Regions from separate parts of the Streptomyces sp. JN8 genome, predicted to be linked through region 1. Evidence: predicted binding sites of a transcription regulator. Region 1 holds the regulator's gene; the other holds the start of a gene.
What was found. Region 1 encodes HrcA, which represses chaperone genes, less so after heat shock. Its sites were predicted from a motif close to TTNGCACTCNGNNNNNCNGAGTGCNAA; they were not measured.
Positions count from the first base shown of each region.

Region 2: a site for HrcA is predicted at 4,511-4,537, ahead of groES (co-chaperone GroES). Genes of this name have one in related genera too.

Region 1 is NZ_CM147852.1:5,575,592-5,584,213, forward strand. It holds gene ACY0MR_RS24515 (MBL fold metallo-hydrolase) at 1-693, opposite strand, end outside; gene hrcA (heat-inducible transcriptional repressor HrcA) at 842-1,861, shown strand; gene dnaJ (molecular chaperone DnaJ) at 1,862-2,998, shown strand; gene ACY0MR_RS24530 (nitronate monooxygenase) at 3,166-4,245, shown strand; gene ACY0MR_RS24535 (16S rRNA (uracil(1498)-N(3))-methyltransferase) at 4,242-4,985, shown strand; gene ACY0MR_RS24540 (hypothetical protein) at 5,035-5,409, opposite strand; gene ACY0MR_RS24545 (ATP-binding protein) at 5,485-6,834, shown strand; gene ACY0MR_RS24550 (tetratricopeptide repeat protein) at 6,831-7,925, shown strand; gene ACY0MR_RS24555 (histidine triad nucleotide-binding protein) at 8,001-8,360, shown strand; gene ACY0MR_RS24560 (ribonuclease Z) at 8,374-8,622, shown strand, end outside.
Region 2 is NZ_CM147852.1:3,496,906-3,505,527, forward strand. It holds gene ACY0MR_RS15050 (carbohydrate ABC transporter permease) at 1-371, shown strand, start outside; gene ACY0MR_RS15055 (hydroxyacid dehydrogenase) at 389-1,411, shown strand; gene ACY0MR_RS15060 (ester cyclase) at 1,486-2,184, shown strand; gene groL (chaperonin GroEL) at 2,298-3,926, opposite strand; gene groES (co-chaperone GroES) at 4,058-4,366, opposite strand; gene ACY0MR_RS15075 (hypothetical protein) at 4,579-4,779, opposite strand; gene ACY0MR_RS15080 (polysaccharide deacetylase family protein) at 4,776-5,702, opposite strand; gene ACY0MR_RS15085 (THUMP-like domain-containing protein) at 5,832-7,022, shown strand; gene ACY0MR_RS15090 (hypothetical protein) at 7,175-7,810, opposite strand; gene ACY0MR_RS15095 (RNA polymerase sigma factor) at 7,831-8,622, opposite strand, start outside.

The DNA of each region.
Region 1 (8,622 bases):
CTGGAGTCGTACGAACGCGGCGTCCACCACCGCTCCGTGCCCCGGGACGTACACCGCGTCCTCGCCGCCGAGCCGCAGCAGCCGGTCGAGCGCGTCCGGCCAGCGGGCGGGGATCGCGTCCGGGCCCGCCTGCGGCTCGCCGGACTCCTCGACCAGGTCGCCGCAGAAGACCACCTCCCGCTCGCCCGGCACCAGGAGCACCAGATCGTGGCCCGTGTGGCCGGGGCCGACGTTGGCCAGCAGGACCTGCCGGCCGCCCAGGTCGAGCGTCCACTCGCCGGAGACCACGTGCCGCGGGGCGACCAGGACGTCCGCGGCCGCCTCCGCGGCCTCCGCGTCCATGCCCTGCGCGACCGCGTCCGCACGCATCTCCTCCCGGGCCCGCGCCCCGCCCAGCAGGTCGTCCGCGCCCACCGCGCCGAAGACCTCGGCGCCCGCGAAGACGGCCGTGCCCAGGACGTGGTCGAAGTGGGGGTGGCTGAGTGCGATGTGCGTCACCTTTCGGCCACCGGTGAGCGCGGCGATCTGTGCCCGCAGTCCGGCCCCCTCCGCGAGCGAGGACCCCGTGTCGTACAGCAGCACCGCCCGTGTGCCCAGGACCAGCCCCACGGTGGCGTCCCAGCCCGGCAGCCGTCGCCGCCCCACCCCGTCGGCGAGCCGCTCCCATCCGTGCGCTTCCCAATCGATGTCCATGGGGCGACGCTAGCGGGTGCGGGCGCCGCCACCTTGCCAGGAGCGACGCCCGCCGCCGTACACTGGCCGGGGGATCGCTGGCACTCGGACAGGGCGAGTGCCAAAAGCGGAGCAACCGGAACGACGTCGACAGCTGGAGGTGCGCGCGATGCTCAGCGAACGCAGGCTCGAGGTGCTGCGCGCCATCGTCCAGGACTACGTCGGGACGGAGGAGCCCGTCGGCTCCAAGGCGCTCACCGAGCGCCACAAGCTCGGCGTCTCGCCCGCCACCGTGCGCAACGACATGGCCGTCCTGGAGGAAGAGGGCTTCATCGCCCAGCCCCACACCAGCGCCGGCCGCATTCCGACCGACAAGGGGTACCGCCTCTTCGTCGACCGGCTCGCCGGCGTCAAGCCGCTGTCGACGCCCGAGCGCCGGGCCATCCACAACTTCCTCGACGGCGCGGTGGACCTGGACGACGTCGTCGGCCGCACGGTCCGGCTGCTCGCGCAGCTGACCCGGCAGGTCGCCGTCGTCCAGTACCCCTCGCTGACCCGTTCGACGGTCCGGCACGTGGAGCTGCTCTCGCTGGCCCCGGCCCGCCTGATGCTGGTGCTCATCACGGACACCGGACGCGTCGAGCAGCGGGTCGTGGACTGCCCCGCGCCGTTCGGCGAGACCTCGCTGGCCGACCTGCGGGCCCGGCTCAACAGCCGGGTCGTCGGCCGCCGGTTCGCCGACGTGCCGCAGCTGGTGCAGGACCTTCCCGAGTCCTTCGAGGAGATCGAGGACCGCGCCACGGTCTCGTCCGTGCTCGCGACCCTCCTGGAGACCCTGGTCGAGGAGCACGAGGAACGGCTGATGATCGGCGGTACCGCCAATCTCACCCGCTTCGGCCCCGACTTCCCCCTGATGATCAGGCCCGTGCTCGAAGCACTGGAGGAGCAGGTCGTGCTCCTCAAGCTGCTCGGCGAGGCCAAGGAATCGGGCATGACCGTACGGATCGGGCACGAGAACGCCCACGAGGGGCTGAGCTCCACGTCCGTCGTCTCGGTCGGCTACGGTTCGGGCGGCGAGGCAGTCGCCAAACTCGGCGTGGTCGGACCGACCCGCATGGACTACCCCGGAACGATGGGAGCGGTACGCGCAGTGGCACGTTACGTCGGACAGATCCTGGCGGAGTCGTAAGTGGCCACGGACTACTACGCCGTACTCGGCGTGCGCCGCGACGCGTCCCAGGACGAGATCAAGAAGGCGTTCCGGAGGCTCGCGCGCGAGCTGCACCCGGACGTCAATCCCGATCCGAAGACGCAGGAACGCTTCAAGGAGATCAACGCCGCCTACGAGGTCCTCTCGGACCCGCAGAAGAAGCAGGTCTACGACCTGGGCGGCGACCCGCTGTCGGCCTCCGGCGGAGGCGGCGCGGGCGGCTTCGGGGCCGGTGGCTTCGGCAACTTCTCCGACATCATGGACGCCTTCTTCGGCACGTCCCAGCAGCGCGGCCCGCGCTCGCGGACCCGCCGAGGCCAGGACGCCATGATCCGGCTGGAGATCGACCTCAACGAGGCGGCCTTCGGCACCACCAAGGACATCCAGGTCGACACGGCGGTCGTCTGCACGACCTGCTCCGGCGAGGGGGCCGCGCCCGGCACCTCCGCGCAGACCTGCGACATGTGCCGCGGCCGCGGTGAGGTCTCCCAGGTCACCCGGTCCTTCCTGGGCCAGGTCATGACCTCCCGTCCGTGCCCGCAGTGCCAGGGCTTCGGCACCGTCGTCCCGACCCCGTGCCCCGAGTGCGCGGGCGACGGCCGGGTCCGGTCCCGCCGCACCCTCACGGTCAAGATCCCGGCCGGTGTCGACAACGGCACCCGGATCCAGCTCGCGGGCGAGGGCGAGGTCGGCCCCGGCGGCGGCCCCGCCGGCGACCTGTACGTCGAGATCCACGAGACGCCGCACGAGACCTTCCAGCGGCGCGGTGACGACCTGCACTGCACGGTGACCATCCCGATGACCGCGGGCGCGCTCGGCACCAAGGTGCCGCTGCAGACCCTCGACGGCGTCGAGGAGATCGACATCCGGCCGGGCACCCAGTCCGGCCAGTCGATCCCGCTGCACGGCCGCGGCGTCACGCATCTGCGCGGGAACGGCCGGGGCGACCTGATCGTGCACGTCGAGGTGCAGACCCCGGGCAAGCTGGACGCCGAGCAGGAGCGCCTCCTGCGCGAACTGGCCAAGCTCCGCGGCGAGGAACGGCCCACCGGGCAGTTCCAGCCGGGGCAGCAGGGACTGTTCTCGCGGTTGAAGGACGCGTTCAACGGGCGTTAGGCCGGAGAATCTCCGGACGGAAGGGGCGGTGGCCGCGGATCGCGGCGACCGCCCCTTCCGTCGGCCCGGGCACGGGTCGGACGCCCGCCGCGGGCCGCCGGAGCCGGCCCCTCCGTGACCTGACGGACGGATTCGGCCCGGAAGCAGGCGCATGGCACGATGCCCATATGTCCACCACCGCACTGAACGATCTCTCTCGGTTCCCGATCGTGCAGGCCCCCATGGCGGGTGGCGCCTCCTCCCCCGAGCTGGTCGGAGCCGTGTCCGCGGCCGGGGCGCTCGGGTTCCTGGCCGGCGGGTACAAGACGGCCGGCGGCCTCTACCAGGAGATCAAGCAGCTGCGCGGACTCACCGCGCGCCCCTTCGGCGTGAACCTCTTCCTGCCGGACTCCGGACGGCCCGCCGACCCCGCGGCCGTCGAGGTCTACCGGCACCAGCTCGCGGGCGAGGCCACCTGGTACGACACCCCGCTCGGCGAGACCGACGACCACCGCGACGACGCGTACGACGCGAAGCTGGCGATCCTGCTGGAGGACCCGGTCCGGGTCGTCTCCTTCACCTTCGGCTGCCCCGCGCCCGAGGTCCTGGCCTCCTTCGCGCGGGTCGGGACGTTCACGATCGTGACCGTCACCTCCGCCGACGAGGCCCTCGCCGCCCAGCAGGCCGGGGCGGACGCCGTCTGCGTGCAGGGCGCCGAGGCCGGCGGACACCAGGGCGGCTTCCGCGACGACCCCGCCGAGGACGCCCCGGGCACCGGCCTGCTCGGGCTGCTCGGCCTGGTCCGCGAGAGCGTCTCCCTGCCGATCGTCGCGGCCGGCGGCATCATGCGCGGCGCGCAGATCGCCGCCGTCCTCGCCGCCGGGGCGGACGCGGCCCAGCTCGGCACCGCCTTCCTCCGCTGCCCCGAGTCGGGAGCCCACGCCCTGCACAAGCGGGCCCTGACCGACCCGCTGTACACCCGGACCGCCCTCACCCGGGCCTTCACCGGAAGACCCGCGCGGGGCCTCGTGAACCGCTTCGTCCGGGAGCACGGACCGTACGCCCCCGCGGCCTATCCCGAGATCCACCACCTCACCGCCCCGCTCCGCAAGGCCGCCGCCGCCGCGGGCGACGCCCAGGGCATGGCACTGTGGGCCGGTCAGGGCCATCGGCTCGCCCGCGATCTCCCCGCCGGGCAGCTGGTCGAGGTGCTGGCCGCCGAACTCGACACCGCTCTCTCCGAGCTGCCCCACAGGAGCGCCTCATGACCGCACCCGTCTTCGTCGTCGATGCCGTCCCCGGCCCCGGGACCTTCCTCCTCGACGGACCCGAGGGCCGCCACGCCGTCTCGGTGAAGCGGCTCCGGGCCGGCGAGGAACTCGTCCTCGCCGACGGTCGCGGCCGCTGGGCCGCCTGCGCGGTGCTCGCCGCCGAGGGCAAGGACCAGCTCACCGTGCGGGTCGACGAGGTCCACGAGGACCCGGAGGAGGAGCCCCGGATCACCGTCGTCCAGGCGCTCCCCAAGGGCGACCGCGGCGAGCTCGCCGTGGAGACCATGACGGAGACCGGGGTGGACGCGATCGTGCCGTGGGCCGCCTCCCGCTGCATCACCCAGTGGAAGGGCGACCGGGGCCTCAAGGCGCTCGCCAAGTGGCGGTCCACCGCGCGCGAGGCCGGGAAGCAGTCGCGCCGGTCCCGGTTCCCCGAGGTCGCGGACGCCATGACGACCAAGCAGGTCGCCGCGCTGCTCGCCGGCGCGGACTTCGCGGCGGTGCTGCACGAGGACCGCGAGCACCCCAGCGGCGCGCTCGCCACCGCCGAACTCCCGGCGAAGGGCTCGGTCGTGCTGGTCGTCGGGCCCGAGGGCGGGGTGTCCCCGGAGGAGCTCGCCGCGTTCGAGGCGGCCGGGGCGAAGCCGTACCGGCTCGGCCGGAGCGTGCTGCGGACCTCGACGGCGGGTACGGCGGCGACGGCCCTCGTCCTGGGCCGCACGGGCCGCTGGAGCTGAGCGGCACCTCCCGCGGGACGCGCCGGTGCTTTCCGGGCCGATGCCGGAGTCAGGCGTTCGCGGGCGGGGACGGCGCCGCGAGGGTGTCGTAGAGGGGCCAGCCGTCCTCGTCGCGGATGCCGTGGGCGGTCGGGAGCAGGCCGCGGGCCGCGGCCTCGTCGAGGAAGCGGCGGGCGACCCCCGGTTCGTTCAGGTTGAGGACGGCGCCGGGGCCCGTCGAGGCGATGTCGCCGGCGCCGAAGGGGTAGCCGGACACGATGCGCCCGGGGCCGTCCCGGAAGACCAGGCGGAGCTGGGCGTGGCGGTCCGCCGCCCGCCGCAGGGTGAGGAAGGTCAGGCAGCCCGGGGAGTGCCGGTGCCCGACCGTCCACAGCCACACCTCGGAGCCGACCGTCAGTCTGCGCGGCACGCGGTCCCGTCTCATCCGGCGAAGTGTACGGAGGGGCACCGGGGCGCACCCGGTGGACGGCGGGCCCCGCGCCCTCCTTAGGCTGACCGCATGGCCGACGAGTCCCCCTTGATCCGCAGTCTGCGCGCCGCCGTGGCCGCCGCGCCCGCTGACGTGCCCCTGCGCCTCCACTTCGCCGAACTCCTCCTCGCCGAGGGGCGGAACGACGAGGCCGTGGCGGAGGCGGCCGCCGCGCTCCAGCACGCGCCGGGGGACGCGGACGCGCGGGCGCTGATGGTGCGGGCCATGGGACTGCCCCCGGCCGCCGGGCCGCCCGGGCCCGCCGCCACCGCCGCCACCGCCGATCCCGCCGGACCGGCGAGGCCGGGCGAGCCGGCCGGGCCGGGCGCGGAGCCGCCCGCCGGGCCCGCCGCGGCAGCCGGGGGCGGGGCCCCCGCCGGTTCCGGCTTCGACTGGGACGCCGCCGAGCAGCAGGTCCAGGACGTCGTCGGCCCCCGCTTCCTGGAGGACCCGCAGGCCGCCGAGGGCGCCGGTGCCGGCGGGGACGCCGACGCCTGGGACGTCGACGCGCCCGGAGCCGTACGCCTCGCCGACGTCGGCGGCATGGAGGAGGTCAAGGACCGCCTGGAGGCCGCCTTCCTCGCGCCCATGCGCAACCCCGAACTGCGCAGGCTGTACGGCAAGTCGCTGCGCGGCGGCCTGCTCCTCTACGGGCCCCCCGGCTGCGGCAAGACGTTCATCGCCCGGGCCGTCGCGGGCGAGCTGGGCGCCAACTTCCTCACCGTCTCGCTCTCCGACGTCCTCGACATGTGGATCGGGGCGTCCGAGAAGAACATCCACGACATCTTCGAGACGGCCCGCCGCCAGGCCCCCTGCGTCGTCTTCCTCGACGAGCTCGACGCCCTCGGCGCCAAGCGCTCCCGCACCCACCACAGCGGGCTGCGGAACGTCGTCAACCAGCTCCTCACCGAGCTCGACGGCATCGCCGGCGGCGCCGGGAACGAGGGCGTCTTCGTGCTCGCCGCCACCAACGTCCCCTGGGACGTGGACATCGCGCTGCGCCGCCCCGGCCGGCTCGACCGCACCCTCCTCGTGCTGCCGCCCGACGCCACCGCACGCGAGGCGATCCTCCGCTACCACCTGCGGGAGCGGCCCATCGAGGCCGTCGACCTCGGCAGGCTCGTCAAGGCCACCGAGGACTTCTCCGGCGCCGACCTCGCCCACGTCTGCGAGACCGCCGCCGAGACCGCGCTCCTCGACTCCGCGCGCAGCGGCTCCGTCCGGCTGATCACCACCAAGGACCTGCTGGGCGCGGCCAAGCAGCTCAAGCCGTCGACCGAGCCGTGGTTCGCGGCCGCCCGGAACGTCGCCATGTTCGCCAACGAGGGCGGCCTGTACGACGACCTCCTCGCCCACCTCAAGCGGAAGCGCAAGCTGTGACCACGCCTACGGCGCTCCTGCGCGCCGAAGCGCTCTACGACACGGGGCGGTTCGCGCAGGCCGGGGAGCTCGTGGCCCAGCACCTGGCGAGCGAACCGGAGGACGCCGGGGCGCTCGTCCTCCTCGCCCGCTGCCACCATCGCGCCGAGGAGCACCAGGCCGCCCTGGCGGCCGTGGACGGCGCGCTGCGCGCCGAGCCGGAGCTGCTCTCGGCCTGGCTGATGCGCGTCCAGATCCTCCTCGAACTGCGGCGGTTCCCCGAGGCCGAGACCGCCGCCCGGTACTCCGTACGGCTCGCCCCGCAGTACTGGGGCACGCACTACGCCCTCGGCACCGCCCTCGCGCAGTTCGCCGAGCACGCGCGGACGCCCGCGCGCACCGTCGAGGCGTACGAGGCCGCGCGGGCCGCCGTCAGCCTCGCCCCCGAGGAGGACGCCGCCCACTTCCTGGTGGGGCTCACCGCGCAGCGCCGGGGCGACCACACCACCGCGCAGCGGGCGTACGAGGCCGCCCTCCGGCTCAACCCGCAGAGCAGCGAGGCGCACAACAACCTGTCGCTGGTGAAGCTGCGGCGGCGCCGCTTCCGGCGCGGGGCCTGGACGCAGGCCGCCGAGGGCTTCGTCGCCTCGGCCGCGCTGGACCTCCAGGACCGCAAGGCCCGCTACAACCTGGAGGCCATGGCCTGGAACACCGTGGCGGGGGCGCGCTGGGTCGCCCTGCTCGGCTTCATCGCCTCGACGTTCGGCGCGGCCCCCGCCCGCAACGGGGAGACCGGCGCCGCCGCCGTCGTGCCGTTCCTGATCGGCGCGGCCGTGATCGTCGGCGCCTGGGGCGGCTGGGTGCTGTGGATGAGCCGCCGGGTGCCGCCCCGGCTGCGCCGTCCGATGCTCCTGGTGGCGCGCTCCTGCCGGCCCGTGGTGGCGATGGCCGCCGCCGTGGGGCTGCTCGCGCTCTACTCGGTGGTGTCGATGGCCCTCTGGTCCTTCGACGCCGGGGTGGTCGGCGGGCTCGGCACGCCGCTGTTCTGGGCCGTGATCGTCACGTACTGGGTGAGCCGCTCGGCCCTCAACCGGCGCGCGCCGAAGGACTGACCAGGGACACGGCGGCCCTCCCGGCGGCGGATAGCATGCGCGTGTAGCGACCGACGAGCGAGGAGGCCCAGGGCCATGGCCGGAGAGCCGCAGAGCGACTGCCTGTTCTGCAAGATCGTGGCGGGGGACGTGCCCGCGACGATCGTGCGCGAGACGGAGACGACGCTCGCGTTCCGCGACATCAACCCGCAGGCGCCCAGCCACGTCCTCGTGATCCCGCGCCTCCACTACCCGGACGCCCCGTCGCTGGCCGCCGCCGCCCCGGACGTCGCCGCCGACGTGCTGCGCGAGGCCGGCGAGGTCGCCGCCCAGGAGAAGACCGAGGGCAGCGGCTTCAGGATCGTCTTCAACACCGGCGCCGGCGCGGGCCAGACCGTCTTCCACGCGCACGCCCACGTGCTCGGCGGCCGCGGCCTCAACTGGCCTCCCGGCTAGGCCCCGGTCCGCCGTGTCCGTACGGGAACTCGTCGTGCTCGGGACCGCCAGCCAGGTCCCGACCCGGCACCGCAACCACAACGGCTACCTGCTGCGCTGGGACGGGCAGGGCCTCCTCTTCGACCCCGGTGAGGGCACCCAGCGCCAGATGCTGCGCGCCGGGGTCGCCGCGCACGACATCGACCGGATCTGCGTGACGCACTTCCACGGCGACCACTCGCTCGGCCTGGCCGGGGTGATCCAGCGGATCAACCTCGACCAG
Region 2 (8,622 bases), 2.1 Mb from region 1:
CCCGGGTCTTCTGCGCCGGCTACATCCCCGACGAGGCCCTGGAGGCGGCCCGCATCGACGGGGCGGGCGAGCTGCGCGTCTTCTGGTCCATCGGCCTGCGCATGGTGATGCCCGGCTTCGTGACCGTCTTCCTCTTCCAGTTCACCGCCGTCTGGAACAACTTCTTCCTCCCCCTCGTGATGCTCTCGGACCAGCGGCTCTACCCGCTGAGCCTCGGTCTGTACGCGTGGAACAGCAACGCCCACGCCGAACCCGACTTCTACCCCCTCGTCGTCACCGGCTCGCTGCTCGCCGTCCTGCCCCTCGTCGTCGCCTTCGTCTCCCTCCAGCGCCACTGGAAGGCCGGTCTGACGGCCGGCAGCGTCAAGTGAGGAGCCCCGGTACCCCGATGCACCCGACCACCGACCGCCGTCCCGCGCTGCTGCTCGCGATGGGCGAGGGGGTAGCCGAACGCCTCCTCACCGATTCGCACCGCACCCGCCTCGCCGCCCTCACCCGCACCGACCCGCACCTGGTCGCCCACGACCTGACGTCCCGTGACCCCCGGACCTCCGCCGCCCTCGCCGAGGCCGAGGTCCTCCTCACCTGCTGGGGGGCGACCCCCCTGACCCCCGACGTCCTGGACCGCGCACCGCGCCTGCGGGTCGTGGTCCACGCGGCCGGCTCGGTGAAGCACCACATCACCGAGGCCTGCTGGGACCGCGGCCTGCGCGTCACCTCGGCCGCCGCGGCCAACGCGCTGCCGGTCGCCGAGTACACGCTCGCCGCGATCCTCTTCGCCGGGAAGCGGGTCCTCGGCTCCGCCCAGCGGTACGCCGAACTCCGCACCGAGCACGCCTGGCTCGCCGAGTCCGCGGGCTGGGGCAACTACCGCCGCACGGTCGGCATCGTGGGCGCGTCCCGCATCGGCCGCCGGGTGATCGACCTGCTGCGCCCCTTCGACATCGAGATCCTCCTGTACGACCCGTACGTCGACGTCCCGCCCCCGGGCACGGAGCTCGTGGCCGACCTCGACGAGCTGTGCGCCCGGAGCACGGTCGTCTCGGTCCACGCGCCGCAGCTCCCCGCCACCCGCGGCATGATCGGCGCGCGCCAGCTCGCGGCGATGCGCGACGGGACGACCCTGGTCAACACGTCCCGCGGCTCCCTGATCGACGAGCGGGCCCTCCTCCCCCACCTGCTCTCGGGCCGCCTCCACGCGACCCTGGACGTCACGGACCCGGAGCTCCCGCCCCCGGACTCCCCGCTCTACACCCTCCCGAACGTCCTCCTCACCCCGCATGTCGCGGGCTCCCTGGGCAACGAACTGCACCGCATGACGGACCAGGCGCTGGAGGAGGTCGCGCGGTACGTCCGCGGCGAGCCGTTCGCGGAGGAGGTGCGGGCCGCCGACCTCCGGCACTCGGCATAGCCGCGCCGGCTCCCCCTGCCCGCCGCAGGCACCGCACCTAGACTGGAAGGATCCCACCGCGGTCGGGAGGCGCCATGACGTTCGTACAGATCATCGACTGCAAGACGAGTCGGGCGGACGACCTGAACCGGCTCATGGATCAGTGGGTCGAGCAGACCGAGGGGAAACGGACGGCGACCCACAGCATGGTGGGGAAGGACCGGTCGGACGGCTCGCACATCGTGGAGATCGTCGAGTTCCCGTCGTACGACGTGGCGATGCGGAACTCGCAGCTCCCCGAGACCGACCGGATCTTCCGGGAGATGGTGGCGCTCTGCGACGAGATGCCCACCTTCACGGACCTGGACGTGGTCCGGGACGAGGCGATGTACAAGAACAACGCCCGGCGCCTGCTGGAGATGTTCGCCGTGGAGCCGGAACTCGCCCTGCTCGACGAGGTGCTGGCCGAGGGGTACCACGACCACGACCCGACCAACGAGCAGGACGTCATCGGGATGGACGCGGTCCGGCGCGAGGTGGAGATGTGGCGGGGCGGCTTCGACTTCGCCTTCACCGTCGCCGACCAGATCGCCGAGGGCGACCGGGTCTGCACCCGCTGGACCTGGCGGGGCACCCACTCCGGGGACTTCATGGGGCTGCAGCCGTCCGGCATGGAGGTGACCATGTCCGGCACGGTCGTGCACCGCTTCCGGGACGACGGGAAGATCGTCGAGGGCTGGTGGCAGTACGACCTGCTCGGGCTGATGGGACAGCTCGGCGCCGTGGAGGGCTGAGCGCCGCGAGCCGCCGGACGAGGCCCGGCCCCGGAGGACGGGGCCGGGAACGGCCGAGGCCCGGTGCCCCCGCGACGGGGGCACCGGGCCTCGGTGCTCGGTTACGTCACGCGTCAGTGCGAGTGGCCGTGACCGTGGCCGTGACCGTGGTCCGCCGGCTCCTCTTCCTTCTTCTCCACCACGAGGGTCTCGGTGGTGAGGAGGAGGGAGGCGATCGAGGCGGCGTTCTCCAGCGCGGAGCGCGTCACCTTCACCGGGTCGATGACGCCGGCCTTGACCAGGTCGCCGTACTCGCCGGTCGCGGCGTTGAAGCCCTGGCCCTTGTCGAGCTCCGCCACCTTCGAGGTGATGACGTAGCCCTCGAGGCCGGCGTTCTCGGCGATCCAGCGCAGCGGCTCGACGGCGGCGCGGCGGACGACCGCGACACCCGTGGCCTCGTCGCCGGTCTTGTCGAGGTTGCCCTCCAGGACCTTGACGGCGTGGACGAGCGCGGAGCCACCGCCGGAGACGATGCCCTCCTCGACCGCGGCGCGGGTCGCCGAGATGGCGTCCTCAAGGCGGTGCTTCTTCTCCTTGAGCTCCACCTCGGTGGCGGCGCCGACCTTGATCACGCACACGCCGCCGGCCAGCTTCGCGAGGCGCTCCTGGAGCTTCTCGCGGTCCCAGTCGGAGTCCGTGGCCTCGATCTCGGCCTTGATCTGGTTGACGCGGCCCTGGACCTCGGAGGAGTCGCCGCCACCGTCGACGATCGTGGTGTCGTCCTTGGTGATGGTGACGCGGCGGGCGGTGCCGAGCACGTCCAGACCGGCCTGGTCGAGCTTGAGGCCGACCTCCTCGGCGATGACGGTCGCACCGGTGAGGGTGGCGATGTCGCCGAGCATGGCCTTGCGGCGGTCGCCGAAGCCGGGGGCCTTGACGGCCACGGCGTTGAACGTGCCGCGGATCTTGTTCACGACCAGGGTCGACAGGGCCTCGCCCTCGACGTCCTCGGCGATGATCAGGAGCGGCTTGCCGCCACCGGCCTGGATGACCTTCTCCAGGATGGGCAGCAGGTCCTGGATCGAGGAGATCTTGCCCTGGTTGATCAGGATGTACGGGTCGTCGAGGACGGCCTCCATGCGCTCCTGGTCGGTCACCATGTACGGGGACAGGTAGCCCTTGTCGAAGGCCATGCCCTCGGTGAAGTCGAGCTCCAGGCCGAAGGTGTTGGACTCCTCGACGGTGATGACGCCGTCCTTGCCGACCTTGTCCATCGCCTCGGCGATGAGCTCGCCGACCTGCTGGTCCTGCGCGGAGAGCGCGGCGACGGCGGCGATGTCGGACTTGTCCTCGATCGGGCGCGCGGTGGCGAGCAGCTCGTCGGAGACGGCCTTGACCGCGGCGTCGATGCCCTTCTTCAGGGCGGCCGGGGAGGCGCCGGCGGCGACGTTGCGCAGACCCTCGCGGACCAGGGCCTGGGCGAGCACGGTGGCGGTGGTGGTGCCGTCACCCGCGATGTCGTTGGTCTTGGTCGCCACCTCCTTCACCAGCTGGGCGCCGAGGTTCTCGTACGGGTCCTCGATCTCGACCTCGCGGGCGATCGTGACACCGTCGTTGGTGATGGTGGGGGCGCCGAACTTCTTGTCGATGACGACGTTGCGGCCCTTGGGGCCGATCGTCACCTTCACCGTGTCGGCCAGCTTGTTGACGCCGCGCTCAAGGGCGCGACGGGCGTCCTCGTCGAACTTCAGGATCTTCGCCATGGGAGCGGTTCAGCCCTCTCGGAATCGGGGTGGAACGAACCGCGCCCCGGGGCGCCTGGAAGGGGCCTCGGGGCGCAGCTCTGAGCATCTGCTGGGTGCTCGGTACTTCGGTGCTTCGGTACGTCGGTGAATTACTTCTCGACGATCGCGAGCACGTCGCGAGCCGAGAGGACGAGGTACTCCTCGCCGTTGTACTTCACCTCGGTGCCGCCGTACTTGCTGTACAGCACGATGTCGCCGGTCTTGACGTCGAGCGGCAGACGCTCGCCGTTCTCGAAGCGGCCCGGGCCCACGGCCAGGACGACGCCCTCCTGGGGCTTCTCCTTGGCGGTGTCCGGGATGACCAGGCCAGAGGCGGTGGTCTGCTCGGCGTCGAGCGGCTGGACCACGATGCGGTCCTCGAGCGGCTTGATGGCAACCTTGGAGCTGGTGGTCGTCACGATCCGACCTCCCCCTTCGGAGATCTCGGGGTCAACTGTCTGAGGGGGCGACCAGGTGGATCCGTCGTCGCGGGTGCCGGACCTGCCAGTCGCTCAGTTGGCACTCTCCAGTGGTGAGTGCCAGGGCCGAGACTATGACCGCGATTAGCACTCGGTCAAGCGGAGTGCCAATTCATCACCCGTGGCGGTTCCGCCGGGGCGGTCTGCGGGCCTCAGCGGCCCGGTGCTCCCTGCGCCCGCGGCAGCTCCGCCGGGGCCCGGCCGGCCGGCGGCGCGGGCTCGGCGCCGCGGGGGCCGACGCGCTCCACCGCCTTCCGGCCGAGGCGCTCGATCGGGTCCACGGTGGAGGCGCAGCCGGCCAGCCCCAGCACGAGCAGCGCGGCCAGGAGGGCGGGCGCCCGGCGTCGGCTCACACGTAGTCCTCGAGCCGGGCGACCGCGTACCCCTTGGCCGTGATCACGTTCATCACCCGGCGGACCATGTCGGCCATGCTGCCCTTCCAGTCCTCCTTGCCCCGGAAGTGGGTGAGGACGATGTCGCCGGGGTGCAGGTCGCGGTCCCACTCGCGCCACTCCATGTGGTCGGGGAAGGCCTCGGCCGCCCACAGCGGGACGGCCTTGACGCCGCAGGTCTTGGCGGCGCGCAGGGTGTCCTCGTTGTAGTTGCCGTAGGGCGGGCGGAAGAGCGGCGGCCGCTTGCCGAATCGTTTCTCGATGACGTCCTGCATGCCGCAGATCTCGCGCTTCTGCTGCGTGTACGAGAGTCCCGGCAGGTAGCGGTGGTTGAGGGTGTGGTTGTGCAGGGACACCCCGCCCTCCTGCGACGTCTGCATCCGCGCGAAGTAGCCGTAGTCGTCCTTGACGACGTAGTCGCTGAGGAAGGCGCTGTAGGGGATCCGCAGCTCCTTCATCATCCGCAGCAGCTCGGGGTCCTTCTCCGCGCCGTCGTCGATGGTCAGGAAGACGACCCGCTGCTTGGTCGGGACGGTGGTGAAGACGGGCGGCAGGCCCTCGCCGTCCGTCTCGAAGCCCTTGCGGGTGGTGATCACCGGCTTGGTGGCGGGCGGCGCCGGGGCTTCGAGCGGGGGCTTGGCGAGGCCCCACTTCTTCGCGGCGGCCAGCCGGGCGGTGCGCTGGGCGCGGATCTTCTCGACGTACGCGTTGAGCGCGCCGGCCGCCCCCTGCGCCTGGCCCGGCGCCTGCTGGCCGGCGGCGGGGGCGGGTGCGGTGCGTTCCGGCCCCGCGCTGTCGGCGCAGCCGGAGGCGGCGGAGGCGAGGGCTGCGACGACGAGGGCGGCGCCGAGCACCCTGGAGGAACCGTGCACACCATGTGCCATCTTTTATTCCTTTTGTCGTACGAGTCGTATGGCGCCGCATCCTGTCAGCGCGGACGCCCCGCACGGGGTACGACACCGCCGTACGCGCCCCCGGTCCCCCGGCCGGCCCACAGCACCGGAGGGCCCACAATGGGACGGGTGACCGACCTCGCCTCCTTCGCCCCGCTGCTCACCCCCGAGGGGCAGGCCCTCCTCGACGCCCTGCGCGACCACGACCCCGCCCAGGAGCTGGCGGTCGTCTCCCGGCTGCGCCGGGACCACCCGGCCGAGCTGGTCACGGCCGCGGTCGGGCAGGCGCGGCTGCGGCAGCGGGCCGTGGCGAAGTTCGGCGCACCGGACGCGTTCCGGATGTACTTCACGCCGAACGGCGTCGAGCAGTCGACGCGCGCCTCGGTCGGCACGTACCGCGCCGCCCGGATGAAGGCGCTGGGCATCCGGAGCGTCGCCGACCTCTGCTCCGGGATCGGCGGCGACGCCGTCGCGCTGGCGCGCGCCGGGATCTCCGTCCTGGCCGTGGACCGCGACCCGCTGACGGCGGAGGTCGCCCGCGCCAACGCCGAGGCGCTCGGCCTCTCGGACCTCGTCGAGGTCCGCTGCGCGGACGTGGCCGAGATCGACACCACCGGGTACGACGCGGTCTTCGTCGACCCGGCCCGGCGCGGGGGCCGGGGGCGGATCTTCGACCCCGAGGCGTACTCGCCGCCGCTCTCCTGGGCCGTCGGGGCGGCCCGCAGGGCCCCGTACGCGGCGCTCAAGGTGGCCCCGGGCATCCCGCACGAGGCCGTCCCCGAGGAGGCCGAGGCCGAGTGGATCTCGGACGGCGGCGACGTCAAGGAGGCGGTCCTCTGGTTCGGCACCGCGCCCGGCGCCCGGCGCGCCACCCTGCTCCCCTCCGGGGCCGGACTCACCGGCCGCGGCCTCCCCGACCCGGCGGTCCGCCCCGTCGGCCGCTACCTCTACGAGCCGGACGGCGCGGTCATCCGCGCGCACCTGGTCGCCGAGCTGGCGGAGGAGCTGGACGGCGGCCTCGTCGACGAGACGATCGCGTACGTCACGGCGGACGCACTGGTCCCGACGCCGTACGCCGCCGCGTACGAGATCACCGACGAACTGCCCTTCAACCTGAAGCGGCTGAAGGCGCTGCTGAGGGAGCGCGAGGTCGGCACCCTCACGGTGAAGAAGCGCGGCTCGGCCGTCGAGCCCGAGGAGATCCGCCGCAGGGTGAAGCCGAAGGGCCCGAACGCGGCGACCGTCCTGCTGACCCGGGTCGCCGGCGCCCCGACCATGCTGATCGGCCGCCCGGCGGACACCGGCCGCTGACCCGCCCGCCGAGGCCTCCTCCGCGCGCCCGTCGGCGCGCGGCGCTCAGGGCCGTCCGTCGGCCCGCGCTCCTCGGCCCGCGCTCCTCGGCGCGCGGCGGTCACGAGGCCGCCGTGCCCGCCGCGCTCACGAGGCCGCCGCGTTCCCGGAGCTCACGAGGCCGCTGACGGGCCGCGGCCCGTCAGCCGGACCGCGAAGCGGTAGTGGCCGACGGCCTTCACCAGACCCGTCAGACCGGTCACCCAGAAGATCATGGCGACGCCCATGCCGTAGACGACCAGGCCGTAGCCGTCGTGACGGGAGACGCCGGCCGGGACCGCGAAGCCCATCCAGAGTCCGATCCCGGCCATCACGAACGACAGCAGCACCCAGCAGGCCGAGAGGACGGGGGCCCGCAGCCGGGCGTCCGTCGGCCCGTGCCGGTCCAGGGCCGCCCACTGCACGAGGAGTCCGCGGACCGTCCGGTCGCGCCGCAGACCGGCCACCGTCAGCCACACGGCCGGGACCAGGGCGCCGATGCCGAGGACCGCGGTGACGAGCCCGGTCAGCACCATCACCAGGTCGCCGTCGGGCCGTCCGATCGCGATGACCAGGACGCCGACCAGCCCCCAGCCCAGGTGGAGCAGCAGGAACCCGAGCAGGAACATCGCGAGCCGGCCGCCGCCGAGCAGCCGGCGCCCGAGCTCGTCCAGGGCCCGCGCCCGGTCGGCGAGCCGCGCCTCCCGGTCGGGCCAGCTCCGGAGCTCGGCGGGCGGGGGCGGCGGGGGCAACGGGCTTCGCGGGGACATGCCAAAACCCTAAGGGCCCGTCACCTCGGGTCCAACTCCCGCATCTTCCCCCGCAGCAGCGCCCGTTCGCTCTCGTTGCGGGTGAGGTTCGCCGCCCGCTCGAACTCCGCCCGCGCCTCCGCCGTCCGCCCGAGACGGGCCAGCAGGTCGCCGCGGACGCTCGGCAGCAGGTGGTAGCGGGCCAGGTCCGGTTCGGCGGCCAGGGCGTCGACGATCGGCAGGGCCGCCGCGGGCCCCTCGGCCATCGAGACGGCGACCGCGCGGTTCAGCTCGACGACCGGCGAGGGGGTCAGGGCGCCCAGCCTCCCGTACAGCGCGGCGATCGTCACCCAGTCCGTCTCCTCGGACGAGGCGGCCCGGGCGTGCAGGGCGGCGATCGCCGCCTGGAGGGCGTACGGACCGTACGAGCGCCCGTCCCCGGCCCGTTCGAGCGCCGCGTACCCGCGCCGGATCAGGAGCCGGTTCCAGCGCCGCCGGTCCTGGTCGGCGAGCAGGACGGGCCGCCCGTCCGCCCCCGTCCTCGCCGCCGTCCGGGAGGCCTGGAGCTCCAGCAGGGCGACGAGCCCCTGGGCCTCGCCCTCCTCGGGGACGAGCGCGGCGAGGACGCGGGCGAGGCGCAGCGCGTCCTCGCAGAGGCCCGGCCGCAGCAGGTCGTCGCCCGCGGTCGCCGCGTACCCCTCGTTGAAGATCAGGTAGACGACCTCCAGGACGGAGCCGAGCCGGGCCGCCCGGTCCGCGCCGTGGGGCACCTCGAACTCCACGCCCGCCTTCGCGAGCGCCCGCTTGGCGCGGGTGATCCGCGCCGCGACGGT